3 regions of the Shewanella sp. SM69 genome follow, and region 3 is predicted to be linked to each of the others. Evidence: predicted binding sites of a transcription regulator. Region 3 holds the regulator's gene; each other region holds the start of a gene.
The links. The regulator sigma-54, encoded in region 3, starts transcription at its own class of promoters, with help from an activator protein. The targets are predictions, from matches to a motif close to GTTGGCACGNNNNTNGNNT.
Positions count from the first base shown of each region.

Region 1: a site for sigma-54 is predicted at 4,277-4,295, ahead of flgA (flagellar basal body P-ring formation chaperone FlgA). Genes of this name have one in related genera too.
Region 2: a site for sigma-54 is predicted at 4,974-4,992, ahead of L5M37_RS05700 (YccF domain-containing protein). Genes of this name have one in related genera too.

Region 1 is NZ_JAKKRV010000014.1:52,388-60,110, forward strand. Features, by position in the region: gene L5M37_RS17415 (flagellar assembly protein FlgT) at 1-1,105, opposite strand, end outside; gene L5M37_RS17420 (FlgO family outer membrane protein) at 1,385-2,017, shown strand; gene L5M37_RS17425 (LPP20 family lipoprotein) at 2,014-2,463, shown strand; gene L5M37_RS17430 (flagella synthesis protein FlgN) at 2,606-3,031, opposite strand; gene flgM (flagellar biosynthesis anti-sigma factor FlgM) at 3,034-3,357, opposite strand; gene flgA (flagellar basal body P-ring formation chaperone FlgA) at 3,433-4,140, opposite strand; gene L5M37_RS17445 (chemotaxis protein CheV) at 4,346-5,266, shown strand; gene L5M37_RS17450 (CheR family methyltransferase) at 5,367-6,206, shown strand; gene flgB (flagellar basal body rod protein FlgB) at 6,350-6,751, shown strand; gene flgC (flagellar basal body rod protein FlgC) at 6,754-7,170, shown strand; gene flgD (flagellar hook assembly protein FlgD) at 7,195-7,723, shown strand, end outside.
Region 2 is NZ_JAKKRV010000002.1:532,902-540,624, reverse strand. Features, by position in the region: gene L5M37_RS05720 (AMP-binding protein) at 1-1,266, shown strand, start outside; gene L5M37_RS05715 (substrate-binding periplasmic protein) at 1,620-2,366, shown strand; gene L5M37_RS05710 (M14 family metallopeptidase) at 2,532-3,572, shown strand; gene L5M37_RS05705 (alpha/beta fold hydrolase) at 3,569-4,459, shown strand; gene L5M37_RS05700 (YccF domain-containing protein) at 4,495-4,902, opposite strand; gene L5M37_RS05695 (pyridoxal-phosphate dependent enzyme) at 5,170-6,219, shown strand; gene L5M37_RS05690 (NUDIX hydrolase) at 6,281-6,994, shown strand; gene prs (ribose-phosphate diphosphokinase) at 7,352-7,723, shown strand, end outside.
Region 3 is NZ_JAKKRV010000008.1:48,313-56,035, reverse strand. Features, by position in the region: gene L5M37_RS12455 (molybdate ABC transporter substrate-binding protein) at 1-350, shown strand, start outside; gene mgtE (magnesium transporter) at 429-1,793, opposite strand; gene L5M37_RS12445 (HPr family phosphocarrier protein) at 2,038-2,313, opposite strand; gene rapZ (RNase adapter RapZ) at 2,300-3,154, opposite strand; gene ptsN (PTS IIA-like nitrogen regulatory protein PtsN) at 3,151-3,594, opposite strand; gene hpf (ribosome hibernation promoting factor) at 3,597-3,884, opposite strand; gene L5M37_RS12425 (RNA polymerase factor sigma-54) at 3,913-5,391, opposite strand; gene lptB (LPS export ABC transporter ATP-binding protein) at 5,499-6,230, opposite strand; gene lptA (lipopolysaccharide transport periplasmic protein LptA) at 6,227-6,781, opposite strand; gene lptC (LPS export ABC transporter periplasmic protein LptC) at 6,768-7,328, opposite strand; gene kdsC (3-deoxy-manno-octulosonate-8-phosphatase KdsC) at 7,325-7,723, opposite strand, start outside.

The DNA of each region.
Region 1 (7,723 bases), on a different contig from region 3:
CTGCTGTTGAGCTTTCTTCACTCACTTGTTCAATTTTTACCGTGGCTCGACTTTTGGTTGCGACGGCGCGCATTTCATTGAGTCGATCGGGTAGATTTTGCTGTAATACGACTTGGAATTTATCCCCGACACGAATGCCATGTTTACGGCCGAGATTTAAAATGATCCTGTCCGCTTGGCGGCTCACGACTTGGCCGAGTAAGGGTCTGCAATTGAGTGTGCTGTCTAAATCATGGGTAGCCTGTTGCATTAACTTAGTAATATTTTTGCCATAGGATGATCGCCAGAATCTGTCTGTATTCGGGGCAATAATGGCTTGTTCTTCAAATTCCCATGGCGCCGATGTGCTGTAGCTTTTACTCCAAACTTCTTCGCCACTGATCCCATGATAAAGGCTAAGTTTGAACTGGAATTGCCTGAGTGGAGCTTCATCCCAAAATCCTAGGAAGGTTGCCTGCACTGGCTCAATTGAGATATCCATAATTTGTGGTTGGAGGATATATTGGCTGTCGGTAATTTCACTGAGCCAGCTTGGGAGTCGATAACCGCGAATATCCACTAGATCTTGTTTAATGTCGAGTAGCTCTTTAGCGTGAGTGTGGCTAAAACCTGTGGAAGAGTAATCTTCTATAACACTGCCTAATTTTTCTGAGATCACTTCTTCAAAGCCTGAAAGCTGTCCGTATCTGAGCTGAGTACGATCTTTGATTTGTGCTTGAGGGATTAGAATTGCAGCCTTTAATTGTCCATTTGGACACTGCTGCGTAGGATCATCATTTAGATCGAGTCGTAGGGACACATAAATTTTGTTTCCCTGGATTCGTTCGCTAACGAGTTGGATGCTGATGGCTTGGGCGTTGCGATTTATCGCGAAGTTATTCTGTGTAAGGTTTCCGTTAGAGGTTTGTTGTTCACTGGATATTTGAATGCCCGTGCTTAATGTAGCATAGCTAACGGCTTGATTAATCGCTTCTTCCCTTGCTTGAGCCGTATTACCATTGATAATAGTCGCTTCACCACTGGCTTCTATCCATTCGGCCCGAGTAGGCAAAGACAGCAGTGCAAGGCTCAAAATGATGAGCGAAGCTGAACCTGGTATGTGCATCAATACAATCCTTATCGCTAAGCTATTGGCGAGCTTGCTAATCGAGCCAGTTTCCTGACACTTAATCTAATATACCGACAAAGCAAATTTCATGCCTGAGTAACGAGAGTTTTCGATAAAGTTTCCATTGGCTCAGTCGATATACAGCGTATGAGCATAATATTGTCGGGCTGGAGCAATTTTGGTCCGAAGATTGCTGGCTTTTGTTACTCACAAAAATGAGACGCGTAGAGTGTGAGTGATTTAATTGCTAGTACACCCACAGATGAGGTAAATCCAATGCTAAAGCGTGTGATTATTCCCTTAACATTGATTATGTTAGGTGGATGCGTGGCTAAATCGGTTACACCGCCCAAGCCGAGTTTAGTGGATGGCAATGGGTTGCCGCCAACGGCAGTGATCAACCATTTAGCACAGCGAATTGTGACAGAGCTCGTTAAGCAAAATGATGCTCTGCGCTCTGATCAGCCAATTGTCGTCGCCACCCCTGTATTAGTAGGTGACATGAATGGCATAAATGCGTTGGCGCAGCAGTTACAGCAAGGATTAATGACGTCGCTCCATAGCTTTCAGTTTAATGTAGTGGATTTAAATTTAGCTGATGGCTTAAGAGTGACGGCTAATGGGGATTTTATTTTGACGCGAGATTGGCAACAATTGTCGAAAAATCTTCCCGTTGAGCATCTTGTCGTTTCGACTATGAGCCCAGTTACCAATGGTATGGCGATCAATACTCGGATTGTGAACATAAGTAACAATCGTGTGGTATCGGCCTCTCAAACTTTTGTGACTCAAAAAGAGTTGGCAAACTACATGCAGCCTTCGGAGCAAATTGTGTCACAAAATGGCATCTTATATCGTCAGGCGAGTCCAGGCATGAATGAAGTGCGTGTTTTAGGAGATGGAAAATGAAACGCTACCTTTTAGTTATTGCGGCGCTAATGCTAACTGGCTGCGCGGCTAAAGATAGATATGTGCAATGGGAAGATGTGCCGCCGCCGAGTTTTCCTAAGTTAACGGCCATAGGATATGCGCCCTTAGCGACTCAACCGGCTAAAGAGCAATCACAAAGAGTGTTGATGGCCATGCAAGCATCAAAAATTGTGGCCTATCGTGAATTAGCAGAACAAGTTTATGGGCAGAAAATAACGGCAAACAGCAGTGTCAGTGATTGGATGTTGACTGACGATAATGTTAAAGCGTCGGTTTCTGGCGTGATCCGTGGGGCGCGGGTCGTTAAGAGTTATCCGGCAGGCGATCATTATGTTACTGAGTTAGAACTGGATTTTTCACAGGTATGGGCGCTGTATCAACAACAGAGTCGTCCACAGCGAGTGAAAGAAGTCACGTATTTCTAGTCATTTCTACATGACTCTATTGAGCCGCGTACTATACGAGTAGTTATGCGGCTTTTCTTTTTCTGCACAAGTATCAAAGTCTAATCTTTAATCAGAGCAGAGCTTAGAAGCGGGAAATACAGAGTAGGAATTGATGCGCCTTTTAGGCCTTTAAATCATTGCCTAAACTTGAGATAGTCGAGGTCTTGCCTTTATCGTTATAGGTGAGGCTGGAGGCGTTTCTGCTGGCTTGTAAAGCTTGAGCAAAGCGATTTAAACTCGCTAAATTCATCTCAATTAAACTGGCATTTTGTTCGTTTAATTCTTTGCATTCAGTCAATGCGTCTTTGATCTCAGCCATTTTATGCACGAGTTCGACTTGCTGAGTGAGTAGCGATTTATCACTGTGTTTTGCCAGAATATCATCATTATTCTTTAGTTCTTTCAGACATTGCGATTTTTCGTTAGCAAGGGAAAGCAGTAAATCGGCGTTTTGGTCAACCAAAGCGCCTTTTTCCTTGAGTATGATTTGCTTAAGAACAGCCAAATGGGCGTGTTGTAGATCTACCAGTTTAGCTATTTCAGTCATAGTTACTCTTTATTTAAGTCATTAAGTTCGGCTTCAAAACTTGCAATATTGGCAGCCAACTTTTCAGGGTCAATTTTATAGCGACCTTCGGCAATAGCTTGTTTGATTTCTGCTACTTTCTTTTGATCAACTTCAGGAAGGCTAGCCATTTTAGTCTGAGCTCCTTGAAGTTGTTGTGCCTGGGCCGTAATGACCACTGAGTCGCTTCTCTGTGGTGTTGTCGATTTTGTAGAAACTTGAGCAGATTGATCGCTGCTCGTTTTCGTTGCGCCTGAACGAACTTGCGCAGTCGTTGCAGTGTTGAGTTTGCTAATATCAATTGCCATTTTAGGCTCCAGCGTCGTGTGTACGGGATTTCTTAACTGGGGTATCGGCAGCTTACAAAAAAGCTTTAGATTATTTTACATTCTTACTTCAACTTCGCCAATGCCTGTGACTATAGCATCTAGTTCTTTGTTTGAACTGCTATTTTTGACTCTGATCCGATCACCTTTATTGCCATCTTGTAGGGCTTCGCCTACTGTTTTGAGCTCGAATGAGCCAGAACGAACGTAGATAGATACCGAATCATTTTTACAAACGAAGCATAAGTTGTTACTTAATATGGGATTATCTTTTGCTACTCGTCGTTTTACTCGCACGCCAGCCAATTTACTCGGGTCATCGAATTCGGCACCTCTCAAGCTATTTTGTTCAATGTAACGGACTTCTACTTGACTAGGAGAGATGAGTTCGCCTGGTGCTAAGATTTCGGTTGAGACAACAACGGGGAATAAGATATCCACCCGAACCGAGATATAGATTTGCCAAGGGTAAGCTAAGTCTTGTGTATCGCAGCTGACTTTTAAGGTGTTATTACGGCTAATTTCCCTATCGCTAGCCAGTTCAACTTTCATTGGAGACGAACATTGTGACGGCAGCATTCTTGCGTCAACCATCTGTGGCGAAATATTTACTTTGGCATTTTCTGGAACGGATATTTTTTCTGAAATAAGCGCTTTAGCTAATTCTGAGATTGCCGATACGGTGGGGACAATAGGCTCTGCACTCGCAAAAGCGGGCATGAAGAGGGTGAAAAGACTAAAAAAACAGACTAAATTTACTTTCATAATGAAGAGACTAGCTTGTAACGCCAGAATGCACCTATACTTTTATTAAGTTCGAAGCTGACCACTGTAATAATAATTTGCATCACTGTCAGAAGATTGACTCAGTTTCGACTATGTTTATCGATAGATAAGACGTAAGCAATTAATATGCCTATACTCAACTGAGTTATAGGGCCGAACATAAACAGAACAACAAGGCAGAGTTATGTCGAGTATTCTTGATTCAGTCAACAAACGAACCCAGCTCGTTGGACAAAACCGTTTAGAATTACTGCTTTTTAAATTAAACGGTCGTCAACGGTTTGGGATTAACGTGTTTAAGGTGAAAGAAGTACTGCAGTGTCCACCACTGACCACTTTGCCTAAACTTAATCCTTATGTGAAGGGTGTTGCTCATATTCGTGGAACAACCATTTCAGTGATTGATTTGAGTGCGGCAACAGGGGGAAAACCTTTAGCGAGCACTGAAAACTGTTTCATCATTATTTCTGAATATAACCGCAGTGTTCAAGGCTTCTTGGTCAGTTCTGTTGAGCGGATCATCAACATGAATTGGGAAGCGATTATGCCTCCGCCGCAAGGTGCTGGCCGTTATTCTTATCTGACAGCTGTGACTGAAATTGAAGGTGAATTAGTTGAAATTCTCGATGTGGAAAAAATCTTAGATGAGATTTCACCAGTTAAAACGGCTATCAGTGAAGAAGCCAATGAAAAACTGACCCTCGACAGAACTCAGCATTACCATATTATGGTTATTGATGATTCTGCCGTGGCGCGTAAACAAATTATTCGTTCACTCGAGTCATTGAATTTACAAATTGATACCGCAAAAGATGGTCGCGAAGCATTAGACAAGCTTAAAGAGATCGCCAAAGAGATGGATAATGTGGCCGATGAGATCCCCCTCATTATCTCTGATATTGAGATGCCTGAAATGGATGGCTACACCCTGACAGCTGAAATCCGAGATGATCCTAAGCTTAAGCATATTAAAGTGGTACTGCATACTTCGTTAAGTGGTGTATTCAATCAGGCAATGGTTCAAAAAGTGGGGGCCAATGACTTTATCGCTAAGTTTAATCCTGACGAACTGGCCGCTGCTGTGAATAAGCATTTAAGTTTGTAATTGCTGTCGGTTAGTACCTAGATACGCTTTACGCTATAATCTCGACTTTATAACATGATGGTTTCGCACTGATTTTGGTGCTTGCTATAGGATTTAGGATGTGAATGTGCCAAATAAATCACTCGCTGAGGCTGAATATAATCAATTTAGGTTGTTCTTAGAGCAACACAGCGGCATCGTACTGGGTGAAAATAAGCAATATCTTGTGCGCAGTCGTCTTGCTCCTTTGATGGGCAAATATAACCTGCCATCCTTATCTGATGTGGTTAAGCATTCGATGAAGCCTACTGAGCGTGCGCTCAGAGCTGAAGTGATCGATGCTATGACGACCAATGAAACCCTTTGGTTCCGTGATCGTTATCCATTTGAGTTGTTGAATAATGTCCTACTACCAGAATACAGTCGTCTGGGGCGTCCGCTTAAAATTTGGTCTGCGGCTTGCTCGTCAGGCCAAGAGCCATACTCATTGGCTATGACTATTCTTGAGTATCAACAGAAGAAGCCTGGTGCCTTGGCTGGTAGTGCTTCGATTCAAGCAACGGATTTATCTCCTTCCATGTTGGAACGCTGCAAAAATGCCGAGTACGATAGTTTGGCATTAGCGCGTGGTTTATCTGAAGAACGTAAGCGTCAGTTTTTTGATGCATTACCTTCAGGTAATATGAAGTTAAAGGATAATGTGAAGCGGTTGGTGAACTTTAGAGCGCATAATTTGCTTGAGAGTTATAGTCTGCTTGGCAAGTTCGACATTATCTTTTGCCGCAATGTGCTGATTTATTTTGCACCAGAGGCAAAGGCAAAAATTTTGCGGCAATTCGCTGCCGCTCTCAATCCCAAAGGGATTTTATTTCTCGGTGCATCAGAATCTATCGCTGGTTTAACGGACGAGTTTGATATGGTTCGTTGTAACCCTGGCATTTATTACCAGAAAAAGACTTAACTCAGCCGCTCTAAAGAAAATTACCGACAATTGTCGGTAATTTTTTACCCATCACTTGCTCATCCTTGTTGTTATTCTCAAAATTTTCCTGATGTTGGCACATGAATTGCTTTATTTTCGTGAGAACACGAGGAGGCAATTTTATGGCGATCAATTTTGATAATGCACTGGGTGTGCATCAATACACTCTCGGTATTAGAGCGCAGCGGGCTGAAGTTATTTCAAGCAATATCGCTAACGCAGATACGCCACATTACAAAGCCCGCGATGTTGATTTTTCTGCGGCAATGCAGGCCGCTCGAGGCCAACAGCAGCGAAATAGTCTTGAAATGCAAGAGCCAGATAAGCATTTTGGGCTTGCGGAGTTGACTGGGCAATTTGTTAAGTTCCGTGTGCCAAATCAACCCGATACCGGTGATGGTAATACTGTTGATATCCAACAGGAACAATCGGCATTCATGCAAAATGCACTTGAATATCAAATGTCACTAGGTTTTTTAGACAGTAAGTTTAGTGGCATGAAGAAAGCGTTGAGAGGGGATTAATCATGAGTTTATTTAGCATATTTGATGTTGCTGGCTCGGGAATGTCTGCTCAATCGGTCAGGCTAAACACCACCGCGAGCAACATAGCCAACGCGGATTCCGTCTCGAGTAGTGTAGATAAGACCTATCGTTCCCGTCATCCCATTTTTGAAGCCGAAATGGCTAAAGCCCAAAGTCAGCAACAAGCTTCTCAAGGCGTTGCAGTAAAAGGCATTGTAGAAAGTGATAAACCACTACTGAAAGAATACTCGCCCGATCATCCTATGGCGGATGCGGACGGCTTTATTTATAAACCGAATGTTAATGTCATGGAAGAAATGGCAGATATGATTTCTGCTTCGCGCTCATATCAAATGAATGTTCAAGTCGCTGAAGCAGCTAAGTCTATGCTGCAACAAACACTTGGGATGGGTAAATAACATGTGTTACTTAGGAGGTAAGCTGTGAGCCTCATTAATCAAATTAACCAAGCGTCGGCGCAGACGGCTCAAAATAAGAGTCAGCCAAATGCCGTTACGACGAATTCATCAACCAGCTCAACGGGTAATCCGTTTCTTGATGGCATACGTTTGCCAAAAGATTCAATAGTACCGGAAGCAAAAAGCCAGCAGTTAACTCAAGATGACTTTTTCTCGTTATTAAGCCAACAGTTATCGATGCAAGATCCCTTTAAGCCCGTCGACAACGACCAAATGATTGCGCAGATGGCATCATTCTCGACGGTTGATGGTATTACTAAGTTGAATAAGGAAATCGTTAATTTAAACGGTGTTATGACATCAAGCCAAGCATTACAGGCATCAGGACTTGTTGGTCGCAAGGTATTGATCCCAACTGATACAGGTAACATTTCAGCTGAAAGCCCAACAATAAAAGGTGTGATTAGCACGCCAGCTAAAATTCCTGAAGTTACTGTACGTGTTGAGGATGAGAAAGGCCAAGTTGTGACCACCTTTAAAGTTGATGGCAGTA
Region 2 (7,723 bases), on a different contig from region 3:
GCGCCTGAGCTAACCTCTTGCCCCTCGGGTAAATTACAAGCTAAAGCCGTACCTGAGCTTGAATTTGTGATCCGTATGGGCGCGGAGAAATCCGTCGGTATGCTGAATTTTGATGACTTGATCGTTGATGTGACCGCCGCTGACAGGATAATGCTCGAGAGGATTGCTAAGGAATTAAGCCCATACGATGCGATTAATATCCAGTTTACCTCTGGCACGACGGGCAGCCCGAAAGGTGCGACCCTATCCCATCATAACATATTGAATAATGGCTATTTAGTCGCAGAGGCGATGAAGTTTACCTGTCACGATAAACTCTGTATTCCAGTGCCTTTATACCATTGTTTTGGCATGGTACTCGGCAGTTTAGTCTGCTTAGCTAAAGGCGCAACTGCTGTGTTCCCCGGAGAATCCTTTGATCCACTGACGACATTGCAAGTGATTGAGCAAGAGCGTTGCACCGCTTTGCATGGCGTACCGACCATGTTTATTGCCGAGTTGGAACACCCAGAATTTGCTCGTTTTGATTTGAGTTCCTTACGTACCGGCGTGATGGCGGGGGCAACTTGTCCTGAAGAAGTGATGCGACGTGTACAAAACCTGATGTATATGAAGGAAGTGCTGATTGGTTATGGTCAGACCGAATGCAGTCCGCTCAATCACATTACTGAAATCGACTCACCCGTAGAGAAACGCGTGCTTACCGTTGGCCGTGCTTTACCCCATACCGAAGTGAAAATTGTCGATGAATTTGGCGAAGTGCTGCCAATTAATCAACCCGGTGAAGTTTGTAGTCGCGGTTACTGCATTATGCAGTGTTATTGGAATGATCCTGAGAAAACGGCGGCAACCATAGACAGTCAAGGCTGGCTACATTCGGGCGATATTGGCCAAATGGATGAGCAAGGTTATGTGCAAATTGTGGGGCGCATTAAAGATATGATTATTCGCGGCGGCGAGAATATTTATCCCCGTGAGATTGAAGAGAAACTTTACACCCATAAAGATGTGCAGGATGCGGCGGTCTTTGGCGTTCAAAGCGATAAATACGGCGAGGAAGTGTGTGCTTGGATCAAAGTCCGCTCAGGAGCCGTGATTACAGAGGCTGATATTCGTCATTTTCTCACCGAGAAATTCGCCTACTTTAAAGTGCCGCGCTACATCAAGTTTGTGGATCAGTATCCAATGACAGTGACGGGAAAAATTCAGAAATTCAAAATGCGTGAGCTGATGTATCAAGAGTTATATGAAGATATTAATGCTTAAGTCATTTGGCTTTGAGTTGATTAATACTATTGATATTTGACTTCCAAGCCGCGCAATGCGGCTTGAATTTTATTCTGTCTAGCTATTTCGGTTAGCAGATAAACGAACAAGCTAATTGGCTAATGAAAAAGTCGGCGAGTCATACCATCAAGCCAAGCTGTACTTTGAGTTAGCTTTTGCTGCTAATGTCGTTATTCTAATTGTAACAAAACTTCACTTCCCCACTGTGGCTTGATGGCTATACTAAAACCAGTCATAAAATCTAACCAGTCATAAAATCTCGGCAGATAAAAACGAAAGCGTTAAGTTGTCGATGATGTAGTCGTAAATCCATGTAGGCAAAGGAGTACTAAATGGTTCGATGGCGTTCAATGCTCCTTGTGTATTGTCTTTCCTTTATGGGATTGAGCGTAGCTAAAGCGGATACCTTAATGCTCACTTCTTTACTTTGGCCGCCTTATTCAGGAGAGCAATTAACGGAGCAGGGTGCCAGTATTGCCGTGGTACGGGCGGCGCTGAACGTTATGGGACATCAGTTAAAAGTGGATTTTTATCCGTGGAGCCGCGCTGTCAAACTTACGACTATGCCGAACTCTGACTACATGGGTTATTTTCCTGAATACTATGTAGAAACTGAAAAGTTTATTTTTTCAAAACCGATTGGCGAAAGTCCATTGGGGCTAGTGGAGCAAAAGTCCCATCCAGTAAGTTGGAATTATATTGAAGATCTTAATCGCTATACCTTAGGTGTGGTGAAAGATTATGTGAATACTCAGGCCTTAGATCGCATGATCGTTTCCGGTGTACAGCGGACTGAACCTGTGACTTCGGATGAGCATAATGTTAAAAAAGTTGCCGCAGGTCGGATTGATGCCGCGGTGATTGATGTCAACGTTCTGCACTATTTACTCAAGCAAAAGCCTTTACAGCCGCTGGCGACAAAGTTGCAAATAAATCGGCAAATTCTGGCGAATAAGCAGCTCTATGTCGCGTTTCGTAATACAGAAGAGGGACGGCGTTGGCGAGATATTGTTGACCAAGGCTTAGCGCAGGTTGACGTAGAAACCATCATTGGAGAGCTACTTTATCGTGAAGACTAATGTAGGGTTTTAGGATGGTTTATTCTTTGTTTTACCCGCTATTTTTCCGCTTATTTCCCCGTAAAGTCACTTCTGATATGCAGTTTGTCATCATTTTGTCTTTGTTCAATATTAGTATCACTTTAACGGCATGAGTTGTTCTCTCATTTTATTGATTAAGGTGACATGAAGAAACTTCCTTTTGAGCTTCCATTTGAGTTAGATACGCTGCAGCAACTCATTGATACTCACCATCTTAAGTTGGATTATCAGATCCTTGCCGACATTCCATTCCGCCAAGAGCATTTCCCCCTTTACAGTGTTGAGTTAGGTGGTACAGATACGCCTTGTCCGACAGTGCTCTTTGTGGGTGGCGTGCATGGGGTTGAACGTATTGGATCTCAAGTTATTTTGGCATTGTTAAACAGTTTATTGCAGCGGCTTGTTTGGGATAAACATCTACAACAGATGTTAACGGGCCTGCGGTTAGCTTTTGTACCTGTAGTGAATCCTGTTGGGTTATTCATGGGAACGCGGGGCAATGGTAATCAAGTGGATTTGATGCGTAACGCTCCGATAGAATCCCGTGAAAAAGTGTCCTTTATGGTGGGAGGACAGCGTATATCGTCACGGCTGCCCTGGTATCGCGGTATTGGGGGAATGGAGCTGGAAACTGCGGGCTTAGTTGCCTATGTACAACAACTGTTGAGTCGCAGCACAAGTTTGATTTCGCTCGATGCCCACTCGGGATTTGGCTTGAGTGATCATATCTGGTTCCCCTACGCCCATACCCGTACCGCCTTCGAAAATGCCAATTATATTTTTCATCTAAAACAATTATTTGAACAGAGTTATCCCCATCACGGCCATTATCGGCTCGCGCCGCAGAGCCAGTTTTATCGCACTCATGGTGATATTTGGGATTATCTCTATCGCCAGCACCAAGTGGCTGATCCTTCTGCTCAGGTGCCATTTTTACCTTTGACATTAGAGATGGGATCTTGGGCATGGATAAAGAAGAATCCTAGACAAATATTTAATTTTGCTGGCTTTTTTAATCCACAAAAAACACATCGTCACCACAGGATTTTACGCAGGCATACAGTACTCATGCAATTTATGATGGAAGCGGCCTATGCCCAATCGTTAGAGCAGTTAACACCTGAACGTTTGGCTGAGCTGACAGAGCGTGCGCGGCATTATTGGTATCGGGAGTCTCAGTCATGACCACTTGGGTGTTATTAAGGGGATTAATGCGTGATCAGCGCCATTGGAATGGTTTCGATCAGCGTCTGCGACAAAATGGATTGCGAGTGCTGACACCGGATCTTCCGGGCAATGGGACGCTATCCCACGAATTAAGTCCGCTTAAGATTGCCGATTATGCCCATGCCGTGTGGCAGCAATTAGATGAGCAGGTACAGGAAGGGGAGACTATTTATCTCCTCGGCTTGTCTATGGGCGGTATGTTGGCGCTGGAAATGGCATGCCAGCGACCTTGGCAGATAAGGCATGTCTTTGTATTAAACAGCAGTGCGGCGAATTTATCGTCTTGGTATCAAAGATTTAACCCGCTGAATGCATTGAAGGCTTTTTTCATGCGGGCTCGGGGTAACGCTTTACATCCAATCGAGTCGACTATAGTGCGTTTAACCAGTTTTCGTCATCGGCGAGATCGAGAGTTAATTGTCAAGTGGAGTGAGTTTCGCCGCGATACCACACCAAGTGGACGCAATGTATGGCGACAACTTTGGGCGGCTTTTCAATACCAATGTCCATTGACTGTGGAAGTGCCGATAACTGTGCTCTGCGGTGACCGTGATGCGCTGGTGAGTATGGCATCGAGTAAGGCGTTAGCATGGCATTTTTACACCGATTTGATTGTACTTGCTTATTGTGGTCACGATGCTGCTATAGATGCACCCGCAAAACTGGCGCATTATCTGTTGGACATTGTGGGGGCGACTAAGCCGCAAGCGCAGTTTTCTGCGGATAGCGAGTCTGCCAATACTCAATATGATTGCAATGATTTATTGGAGGAAGAAATAGCCTTAAACGAAGCGATATTTGCTGTATGGGATGACAAAGCGCTATCCACTCTTGAAACCAAATAATCGAGAGTGAATAGCGCAGTTAACGCATTGTCTTATTAAGCTTTAGCCACTACGGTTTGGCCTATCGGTGTGAGGCTGAGTAAAGCCAACTTAAGATGCTGTATCCCAAAGGGAATTCCGATAATCGTCACAAAACAAGCTAAGGCGTGGACCAAATGCCCTATGGCTAACCAGATCCCAAACAGTAAGAACCAAATGATATTTCCTACCATGCCTAATGCACCTGTGCCTAAGTCTTCACGTCCAGTTAAGTGGCGACGGTTCATTTGTTCTTGGCCGAAGGGCCAAAAGGTCATTTCGCCGATAACAAAACAGGCGCGGCCGAAGGGAATACCAATGATACTGATAAAACACAGGATACCTGTGAGCCACCAAGCGAGTCCCATTACAAATCCGCCGAGTACAAACCAAGCTATGTTGAATATTAAGCGTAATACAGCCATTGAAAACTCCTTGTGTTTACCCTGTTAGCCTTTATCGTTAGCTTTGATAAATTGAATATATGTCAATGTCTAAGCGATAACTATGCCAACTATTTAACTTATTAATAATCAATGGTTTAAATTTATGCATTCGAGATTCATGTGTCATTTTCACTAGTTTTTCGCCAAATTGATAATTTCTTAAGGGCGTAACAGGAAGGTCGGAGTTACACTAGCCTTCCCTTAACTGGCTTAAAAACCAGAGAATTTAATCGTTTGAGTCGCTTGATGTTTGCAAATTCCCCTGTCGATACATTTGCCTTTGCTGGCAGAGACATATTCCTAAAACGTGATGATTTACTGCATCCGGCGTTTAGTGGCAATAAAGCTCGCAAATTCGGCTATTTTTTAGATCATGAGTTTGTAGGCATCAGCAAGGTGATAGGTCATGGCTCGCCATTAGCTAACTCACTGTATTCATTGTCAACATTAGCGAAGATGAAAGGCTGGCAATGTGATTTTTATGTAGATCATATTGCCAGTCAAGTGGTTAAACATCCTACGGGCAATTACGCTGCCGCTTTAGCGAATGGCGCTAATATTATCGATTTAAGTGTGTTAATAGCACAAAAGCAGGCGTGCACTCAGTCGCAATCTGAACCTCACGTTTTGTCAAATCTTAAGGCTAGTCCTGAGCCTACTGCGCAAGTGGGCGATGTGCGACTGAGTTGCCCTGATTATATCGAGGCTCAAGTACTCGTGAATGAGCCGACGGCGCTTTTTATCCCAGAGGGGGGGCGCTGTGCTTACGCCGAATACGGGATAAATAGATTGGCGCAAGAGATAGTACAGTTTGCGCAGGCGAATGGATTGGTTGATTTAACGGTGTTTTTACCTTCGGGGACGGGAACGACTGCGTTATTTTTAAATCAGTATTTTATCCGTCAGCAAACGGATATTCGTGTCGTGACTTGTGCCGTTGTCGGTGGCGATGATTATTTGCGCTTGCAATTTTCGTTGCTTAATACCAATACCAGTGAGCATCCACAGATTGTTAATGTCGGCAAGAAATATCATTTTGGTAAACTTTATCCGGAATTTTATGCCATGTGGCAGCGGGTCTGCGCCTCAGGCGTGCAGTTTGAATTACTCTACGATCCCTTAGGTTTTATTGTGCTTGAAGATTATTTACAACGTAGTGAACCAGGTCATGTGATGTATTTGCATCAAGGCGGATTATTGGGGAACGAGACCATGTTGCCGCGTTATCAGCGTAAATTTGGCCAAAGTAGCTATGCCCACGGTGCCAGATATTTACTTAGTGACGCTAAGACATAATGTGTTTGAAGCTGTGTCATGCCTAAGTTAAGCTTATGACATTGAATGATGGGGAATACTCATGACTGAAGCGGAATATCTTGCCAATTACGATCCTAAGGCTTTCAAGGCTCAGCTACTGACAGTGGATGCCGTATTGTTTACCTACCATGATCAGCAGCTTAAAGTACTCTTAGTGCAACGTTCAAACCATCCTTTTTTAGGTTTGTGGGGATTACCTGGAGGCTTTATTGATGAACATTGCGATCAATCCCTAGAAGAAGCGGTGTTACGCAAATTGCAGGAGAAAACTGCGGTAGTGCCACCTTATATTGAGCAGCTTTGCACTGTGGGTAATAGTCGTCGCGATGTCAGAGGCTGGTCGGTGACTGTGTGTTACACCGCCTTGATGAGTTATCAAGCCTGCCAAATCCAGATTGATTCAGTGAGTGATGTTAAGTGGTGGCCATTAGCGGATGTGTTACAGATGCCCTTGGCGTTTGATCATCTGCAGTTAATTGAGCAAGCGCGGGAACGCTTAACACAAAAAGCCTTATATTCTTTAGTGCCAGGATTTGCACTGTCTGAACCTTTTACCTTGCCAGAACTGCAGCATGTACATGAGGTTTTACTGGGCAAGCCTATCCAAGGTAAATCTTTTCGTCGGCGGGTTGAACAGGCCGATTTATTGATCGATACGGGATTAAAGCGCACCGAACGGGGTCGTCCTGCTAATTTATACCACTTGAAACCCAATACCGCATCGTATCGCTTCTTAAGAAATTTAGAATGTTGATCACAGTGAATGTGGATTTAAGCCAGATATTCGCCTTGCTCAATATGAGTTACGGCGACTGCTTATGCCTTATTCATGGTGACTTTGAATCAGTAAAGGCTGTTTAATTACTGATTTTGCCCTAATGTCTCCGATTCTTGTATTACTCGATACCCATATTGTGGCTTCTTAGTTGTCGCACCCATCAATAGTGTCTGAAAGACACTATATGCCATTTAAGCATAACATTTCAGGTTGCTCCGTCTGAAATAGTCTAAAAATCAACTTTACACAATAATGTCTTTAAGACACTATTATTCATGTAGACAACAAGGGCGCCGTCAATTTCGGCAATCTTGCCACAGACAGGAGGTTACTATGTCTCAACGTATTCAGACGTCTCAAGATGTTTTTCACGCTCAATGTTCGCAAACCGATTTTTATCGGTTACCCGCTGCTAGCGATGAGACTCACTACCGCTTATTTCAATTTGGTGCGGGGGAGAATCATGTTCAAATACTTGTTCCTCCTGCTAAACGAGTAACGATCTTTTTCAGTTATCGGGGCGATCATTCCATCATGCAGCTCTTGTTGTTAACTGATGCATTGCGTCGCAGTGGTGCCGAGCAAATTAATTTGCTACTGCCTTATATGCCGGGCGCTCGCCAAGATAGGGTGTGTAATGCCGGTGAGGCCTTGTCGGTAAAAGTCTATGCTAGCCTAATTAATCAGCAGCAATATGCTTCGGTC
Region 3 (7,723 bases):
AAGCGGTAAAACCCAATGCGAAAGCCGCGTTAGAGACCAAGGCATTACAACTGACGGGCGGTCCAGAGAGCGTTAAACCGCCTAAAGATCGCAATCCCTATGGCTGGGTGATGGAAAACAAGCAAGCGGATATCTTTTTAACCTATTGCACTAATGCTGTGCTGGCTAAAAAAGAAGTGCCTAGTTTACAAATCATCGACTTACCGCAGGAACTCGCCGTGGGTGCCGACTATGGTTTACTGGTTTTACAAGGTGCTAATACTGCCGCTAAGCCATTAGCTGAGTTTATTCTATCGACAAAAGGCCAAGCGATTCTGAGCAGTTATGGTTTTCAACCTCCGGCAAAATAGCCTTTTTTAGCTTTCCAGCGGGATAAAAAACGGCACCTTTGGGGTGCCGTTCTGTGGTTAGCTCAAACTGTTAAAGCGCTAGTTCATCAGGTAGAGCGTCGCTAACCCGAGGAAGGCGAACAGGCCAACCACGTCAGTGACTGTGGTGAGCACCATACCGCCAGCGAGGGCAGGATCGATTTTAAGTCGTTTTAAAATCAATGGAATACTCGCCCCTGCAAGCCCAGCTACTGTCATATTGATCAGCATAGCGCTACCAATTAATCCCGCCAGTGCCATATCATCCTTCCATAGCCACACGGCGGCAAAGACTAAAATCGACCACATCAAACCATTGAGAAAACCAATCGATAGCTCTTTACCGATAAGCCAGCGGGCGTTGCTTTGGCCGATATGGCCTAAAGCAATACCGCGGATCACGAGCGCTAAGGTCTGATTACCGGCAACACCGCCCATGCTAGGGACAATCGTCATTAGGATGGCGATAGTGGCAAATTGCTCAATAGTGCCTTCAAACATATTGCTGACCGACGAGGCGAGCAGGGCGGCGAATAAGTTTATAGTGAGCCAGAGCGAGCGACGTAGGGTACTTTTTAGCACAGGACCAAAAGTATCTTCATCTCCGTCCATCCCCGCCATACCCATCATGGAATGTTCAGCATCTTCGCGGATAACATCGACTACGTCATCGATTGTGATACGCCCGAGCAGCTTACCATCACTGTCGACGACAGGTGCCGATACCCAGTCATTGCGTTCGAATTTCTGCGCGACTTCGCTGTCGGACATGCTCACAGGAATACTTTGAATATTGGGATCCATGATATTGCGAATTGTGGTGCTTGGCGCGCAAGTCAGCAGATCTGCCAGCCTAACACCGCCAAGGACTTTGTCCTGTTTGTCGACCACATATAAGGTATCTGTGGTGTCGGGTAGGTTGCCCCTTTGCCGAAGATAGCGCAGCACCACATCGATATTCACATCGGGTCTTAAGGTGACTGTATCCGTATTCATCAAGCTGCCGGCGGTCTCATCTGGATAAGATAGGGCTTGTTCTACCCTCAGGCGATTTTGCTCCGTCATCGACTGCAACACTTGTTTGTAAACGGCGTCGGGTAGACTACGCAGAATATAGGCGAGATCGTCGGTGTCCATGCTTGCTGTCGCTTTCGCGACTCGCTCAGGGCTCATGCTGCGGATCAGTGGGTCTTTGAGTTCTTCACTCAACTCATCGAGTATGTCGCCTATTTGTTCCTGATCGATGAGCTGCCACAATACTTGTCTGGCACTTGGCGGTGATGATTCTAAGATCAGCGCGATATCTGAGGCGGCCATTTTTTGCAGCATATTGCGCACGTGTACGAACATGCCGCTGCTAAGCGCTTGGTTTAACTGGTCAAGACTATGTCCGGTGTGATCGTTTTCTGCATTATCTACGGGCATTTGTCCTCCATTGTGCGGCAAATTGGTTTGAGATCTTAGTGTTGGGCTAGGATTTAGTGGTGACTAAGCGTCAGTCGATGACATAGATTAAGGCGGCTAAGGTAAGGCCCGCGCAATGACCGCTAGTGTAATCGCCTGTGGCTTGTATCGTCGAGCGACAAATGTTTTGCCATGTCTGAATGGCAAGTTTTTTAAACTAGACATGAAGTGAAACTAACGATGAAGTGCTTAGTGTGAAGTGAAACTAACAGGCTTCGTCAAACTTAGCGTCGATTAAGGCACAAATGGCATCGAGAGCCGGCTCTGCATCTGGGCCTTCGGCGATCAGCTTGATGGTTTTACCCATGCCAGTTTCAAGCATCAGTAAGCCAAGTACACTGGCGGCCGATGCTTGTTTATCGCCTTGGATTAAGGTGATGGTCGCATCAAACTCGGAAGCCAGTACCACCAACTTAGTGGCGGCACGGGCATGTAAACCGAGCTTATTACAGATGGTTATCTGACGTTCAAGTTTTGGCATTATTGAGCTCTCGATGACGGGCATAAACTTTATGTTTACCGTTACTAAAGCGTTTTGCCAATTGCTCTGCGACGTAAACCGATCTGTGCTGTCCACCTGTGCAGCCAATGGCCACAGTTAAATAACTGCGATTGTTACGCTCGAGGTGCGGCAGCCAAGTCTCCAGTAAATTTTCGATTTGCCAGATGAACTTATTAACCAGTGGTTGACGATTTAAGAACTCAGCTACGGGTTCATCTAAGCCAGTCAATGGCCGCAGCGCCAACTCCCAGTGGGGATTGGGCAGGAAGCGTACATCGAACATAAAGTCGGCTTCGGTGGGCATTCCGTGCTTAAAGCCAAAGGACTCGAAGTTGATCACGAGTTCTTTATCGACACTACCAAGGAGAATTTGTCTGACTTGGTCGCTTAAATCATAGATATTCAAATTCGACGTATCTATGTAGTGATCGACCAGTTTTGACATAGGCTCGAGCAGTTTTCCCTCCAGCTTTATTGCTTCTTGCAAAGAGACTCGGCTCTTCGACAAAGGATGCAAACGACGGGTTTCGCTGTAACGCTTGAGCAGAATTTTATCGCTGGAGTTAAGGAAGAAGCTCGTTAACTCAGTATCTGGAGGTAGGCTAGCGAGTTGTTTCACTAAGACCTTATCCTGCTCAGGCATGTTACGCACGTCGACACTGATGGCGACGAGATCGTTACTGCCTTTGAGTTGCTCAAGCAAACTGCCAATCAATGGCAAGGGAAGGTTATCGACACAATAATAGCCGAGATCTTCGAGTACCCTAAGGGCGACAGATTTGCCTGAGCCTGAGCGGCCCGACACTATGACCAGTTTCATCCAGTGATTACCTGATAGAGTTCCGTTTCATCATGCGTCTTGCGTAATTGCTTTAATATTTGCTTGTCGCTCAGCTTTTCGGCCATGCAAGACAAGGTACTTAAGTGCTGCTGACATTGGTCTGCAGGCACCAGTAGTGCAAATAAAATATCAACAGGTTGCTTATCGATAGCATCAAATGCTATCGGCTCTTCACACTTAATTAGTATGGCAATGGGCTGATCTATATCGGCTAGTCGACCATGTGGAATGGCGATGCCGTTACCTATACCTGTGCTCCCCATCTTTTCGCGCGCCACTAGGCTTTCGAATATCTCTTGAGATGAGAGGGTCGGGTACTGGGCAGCGACTAAGTCGCTGATGAGTTCCAGTACCTTTTTCTTGCTGCCCGGAGTGGCGCAGGTAGTGCACTCCGGCCGCAGTATGGTACAAAGTTCCATTATTAGTGTTTTGTTAACTTCTCTTTGTGTTTAATAACCTGACGGTCAAGCTTGTCAATCAGGGCGTCTATAGCGGCATACATGTCAGCATGCTCTGAAGTTGCAAAAACTTCACCACCTATGAGGTTTATTCTCGCTTCAGCAATCTGTTGCATTTTCTCAACATTGAGCACAACGTGCACATTATTGATCTGTTCGAAATGGCGTTCAAGTTTTGAAAACTTTTCTTCTACATATGCACGTAACGATTCGGTAATTTCGACATGGTGTCCACTTAGGTTTATTTGCATAGAAACGTCCTCCGATATCCACTGTAGGTTATAAACTTTTACGCTGATTAGAAGGTGGAATAAGCATAGCCTCTCGGTACTTCGCAATGGTTCTGCGGGCTACGTTGATCCCTTGTTCTGCCAGAAGTTGTGCCATCTTACTATCGCTTAATGGTTTTTTCTGGTTTTCCGCTGCCACCAGTTTTTTTATAAAGGCTCTGATTGCTGTGGATGAGCACTCACCACCATCGTCAGTACCGACGTGGCTAGAGAAGAAGTATTTTAGTTCAAAAAGTCCCTTAGGGGTATGCATGTATTTTTGAGTTGTGACCCGTGAGATGGTGGACTCATGCATTTCTACCGCTTCAGCAATATCGTTAAGCACCATAGGCTTCATGGCTTCTTCACCATACTCAAAGAAACCTTGCTGATATTGCACTATGCAATTAGCAACTTTAAGCAAAGTGTCGTTACGGCTTTCTAGACTCTTAATAAACCATTTAGCCTCTTGCAGATGGCCGCGAATAAATTGGCTATCGGCTTGGTTTTTTGTGCTGCGTGCCATAGAAGCATAATGTTGATTTACATTGATTTTGGGCATGCAGTCAGGATTAAGCTCAACGACCCAGCGGCCATTTTTCTTCGACACAGACACATCTGGGATAACGTATTCGTCATTATTGGGTGTGATCAACAAACCTGGGCGAGGATTGAGAGTTTGGATAAGTGCTATACCATCCCTTAATTCATCCTCTTTTAATTTAGTCTTACGCATCAATAACCTAAAGTCTCGGGCGGCGATCAGATCTAAATGATCTTTGATCAGCATACGGGCGTTTTCTAGGTTGGGAGTATCAGCGGCGAAATGCGACAGTTGGATCAACAGGCATTCACTTAAATCGCGGGCGGCAACGCCTATGGGATCAAAATGCTGAATACGCTTGAGTACGGCTTCGACTTCGTCAAGCTCAACTTCAGGATTGCCCATGGCTTCGAGAATTTCTTCAGTGCTTTGGGTGAGATAGCCCTGATCGTCGATGGCATCAATAATGGCGGTGGCAATGGCTAAATCGGTTTCAGAAAACGGCGTGAGGTTTTTTTGCCATTCTAAGTGTTCGTACAAACCTTCACTGGTCTCGCCTTGGAAGGGCATATCGTCTTCACGACTGCCGCCGGGGCCTGAGTTTGGGGAGGCGGTAAACACTTCATCCCATGTGGTGTCCATGGGGAGCTCATCGGGCATGGATTCTTTGGTTAGCGACTCTGCCGTGTCTATGGTGGAGCTGTCTTTTTCTGGTGGCAGAGTGCTAGATTCACTGAAATCCGTATCGGATAGCGTTTGGTTTACAGGGTTTTTAGTGGCGTCGAATTGCTCCTCTTCCAGCTCGAGAAGGGGATTAGAATCTAATGCTTGCTGGATCTCTTGCTGCAGTTCCAGTGACGACAGTTGCAACAGACGTATAGCCTGTTGTAGTTGTGGCGTCATGGTTAACTGTTGACCCAGTTTGAGCTGGAGTGACGCTTTCATGTTACCGCTGATCCCTACGTTATTATTGTTAGATGAGGTCGCTTATTATTATCTTGAGTGAAGCCCAATGGCGGTATAAATTGCCTCCATTGGCTTCGCTCGATTAACTATAGCCTGAATTGTTCACCTAAGTACACAGCCCTAACTTGCTGATTGTCTAAGATCTCTGCTGGAGTTCCTTCGGCAATCAGGTTTCCGTGACTCACAATATAAGCATGTTCACATACATCTAATGTCTCGCGGACATTATGGTCTGTGATCAGTACGCCAAGGCCGCGACTTTTGAGTTGTTCGATAATCTTCTTGATGTCGATAACCGAAATAGGATCGACGCCGGCAAACGGTTCATCGAGCAAAATGAACTTAGGATTAGCGGCTAAAGCCCGCGCAATTTCGACGCGACGACGTTCGCCACCCGACAATGACATGCCTTGGCTGTCACGGATGTGGGTGATATGAAACTCTTCGAGCAGATGTTCTAGTTCTTCTTCTCGTTCTTCGTTTTTAAGTTCTTTACGAGTTTGCAGTACGGCCATGATGTTGTCATGAACAGTTAGCTTACGAAAGATACTGGCTTCCTGCGGTAAGTAACCTATGCCTTTGCGGGCACGCAGATGCATAGGATCTGCGGTTAAATCATCATCGTCGATAAAGATATGCCCCTTATCGCTCTTCACTAGCCCGACAACCATGTAAAAGGTCGTGGTTTTACCGGCACCGTTTGGACCGAGTAGGCCAACGACTTGACCGGTTTTTACCGTCAGACTGACGTCTTTAACCACTTGGCGACTCTTGTAACTTTTTGCCAGATTTTGTGCTCTTAAGGTGATTTGGGTCATTTAGAGTCCTGCTTTTTTACAGGTTTATCCGCCGGAGCGTCTGATTTAGCATCATCTTGATAGTTTTCAGGCTGAATAATAGTGATCACGCGATCGTCACCACTGCCAGTACTCTCGGCCATCAATTTCTGTTGAATCATGTTATAGCGGATTAAATTGCCTGTAACTTGGCTACCTGCTTGATCTAATGACGCCATACCTTTCAGTGTTAAGGTGCGGCTTGCCATATCGTAACGAATTTCTTTCGCGCTTGCCGATGCTGGGCGACCATCGTCTAATATTTGGCTATACGTAGCAGGGTTGCCTGTGGCGACCAAAGTTTTGCTATTTTCACCTTCAGCGGAAAATGCACGCAGTTCATTTGCTTGGATTTTTATTGAGCCTTGGGTAACTTCAACTGGACCAAAGAAGATGATCTGGTTGTTTTTGATATCCGCAGTTTGGCTCACAGCTTTAATTTTGACTTCTTGCTTTAAGTCGCCCACTTTCGCGAAAGCACTCATGCTCATAATTAGCATTAGGCTGGCAAGTAATACGTTATTTTGCTTCATATGTTCCTACTACCTGACTGGTCAATTGCACTTCTTGCGCGTTGAGGTCGGCATAAAGGCCTTGGCCTTGAATATTAAAATCTTTCCCTGTGACGTAAATGGTACGGTCAGAGGTCATTATCATAGTGTTGAGATCGAGTTCCAGATAACTGGTGGACAAGGTCTGAATCGGTTCTTCTGGGCTAATGGCATCGATAATAACATTATTTTCTAATACAACCTTGCCAGTTTCCTTGTTTAGCTTGCCCTGATCAGCCCTGAGCTGCCATTGTGCTTTACCTTGGTCTGGATAAACAAGATAAACAGGTTGAGTAAAGAAAGTTTGATTCGTTGAATCATAATGTTCCATGTGTTTCGCCGTCACACGGCTATTCACTAGTCCTTGCTCATTGAACTCAACACTGCGCAGATCTTCAACGATGAAATCTGGGGTATTTTGATCTTTTACTCTGTTATCGGAATCACCGCTGTGTTTGTTCTGGACCTGCCAGTAAAGCGCTAGTGCGGTTCCAAAAAAAGCGATAATCGCGAGTGTCACACGACTCATATACTCATTCCATGGGCCGAAGTGAATTTATTTTGACTTAGGAGTAACAGATCTGTGAGTTCACGCAGTGCACCGTGGCCACCATTGAGCGTAGTCACAAAATGGGCGTGTTGGCGTACATAGGGGTGGCCGTCAGCAACACTGACCGCTAAACCGACGACATTCATCACGGGGAGATCGACAATATCATCACCGATATAAGCCACTTCTTCTGGGGTGACACCATAAAGTGCGAGCAATGCTTCATAGGGCTCGAACTTATTGTCTACGCCTTGGTAAATATGGGTAACACCAAGGGCTGTCATACGGTTTTCAACGATTTTGGATTGACGTCCTGTGATCACGGCGAGGTTGAAACCGCTGGTGAGTAGTGATCGCACGCCATAGCCGTCGCG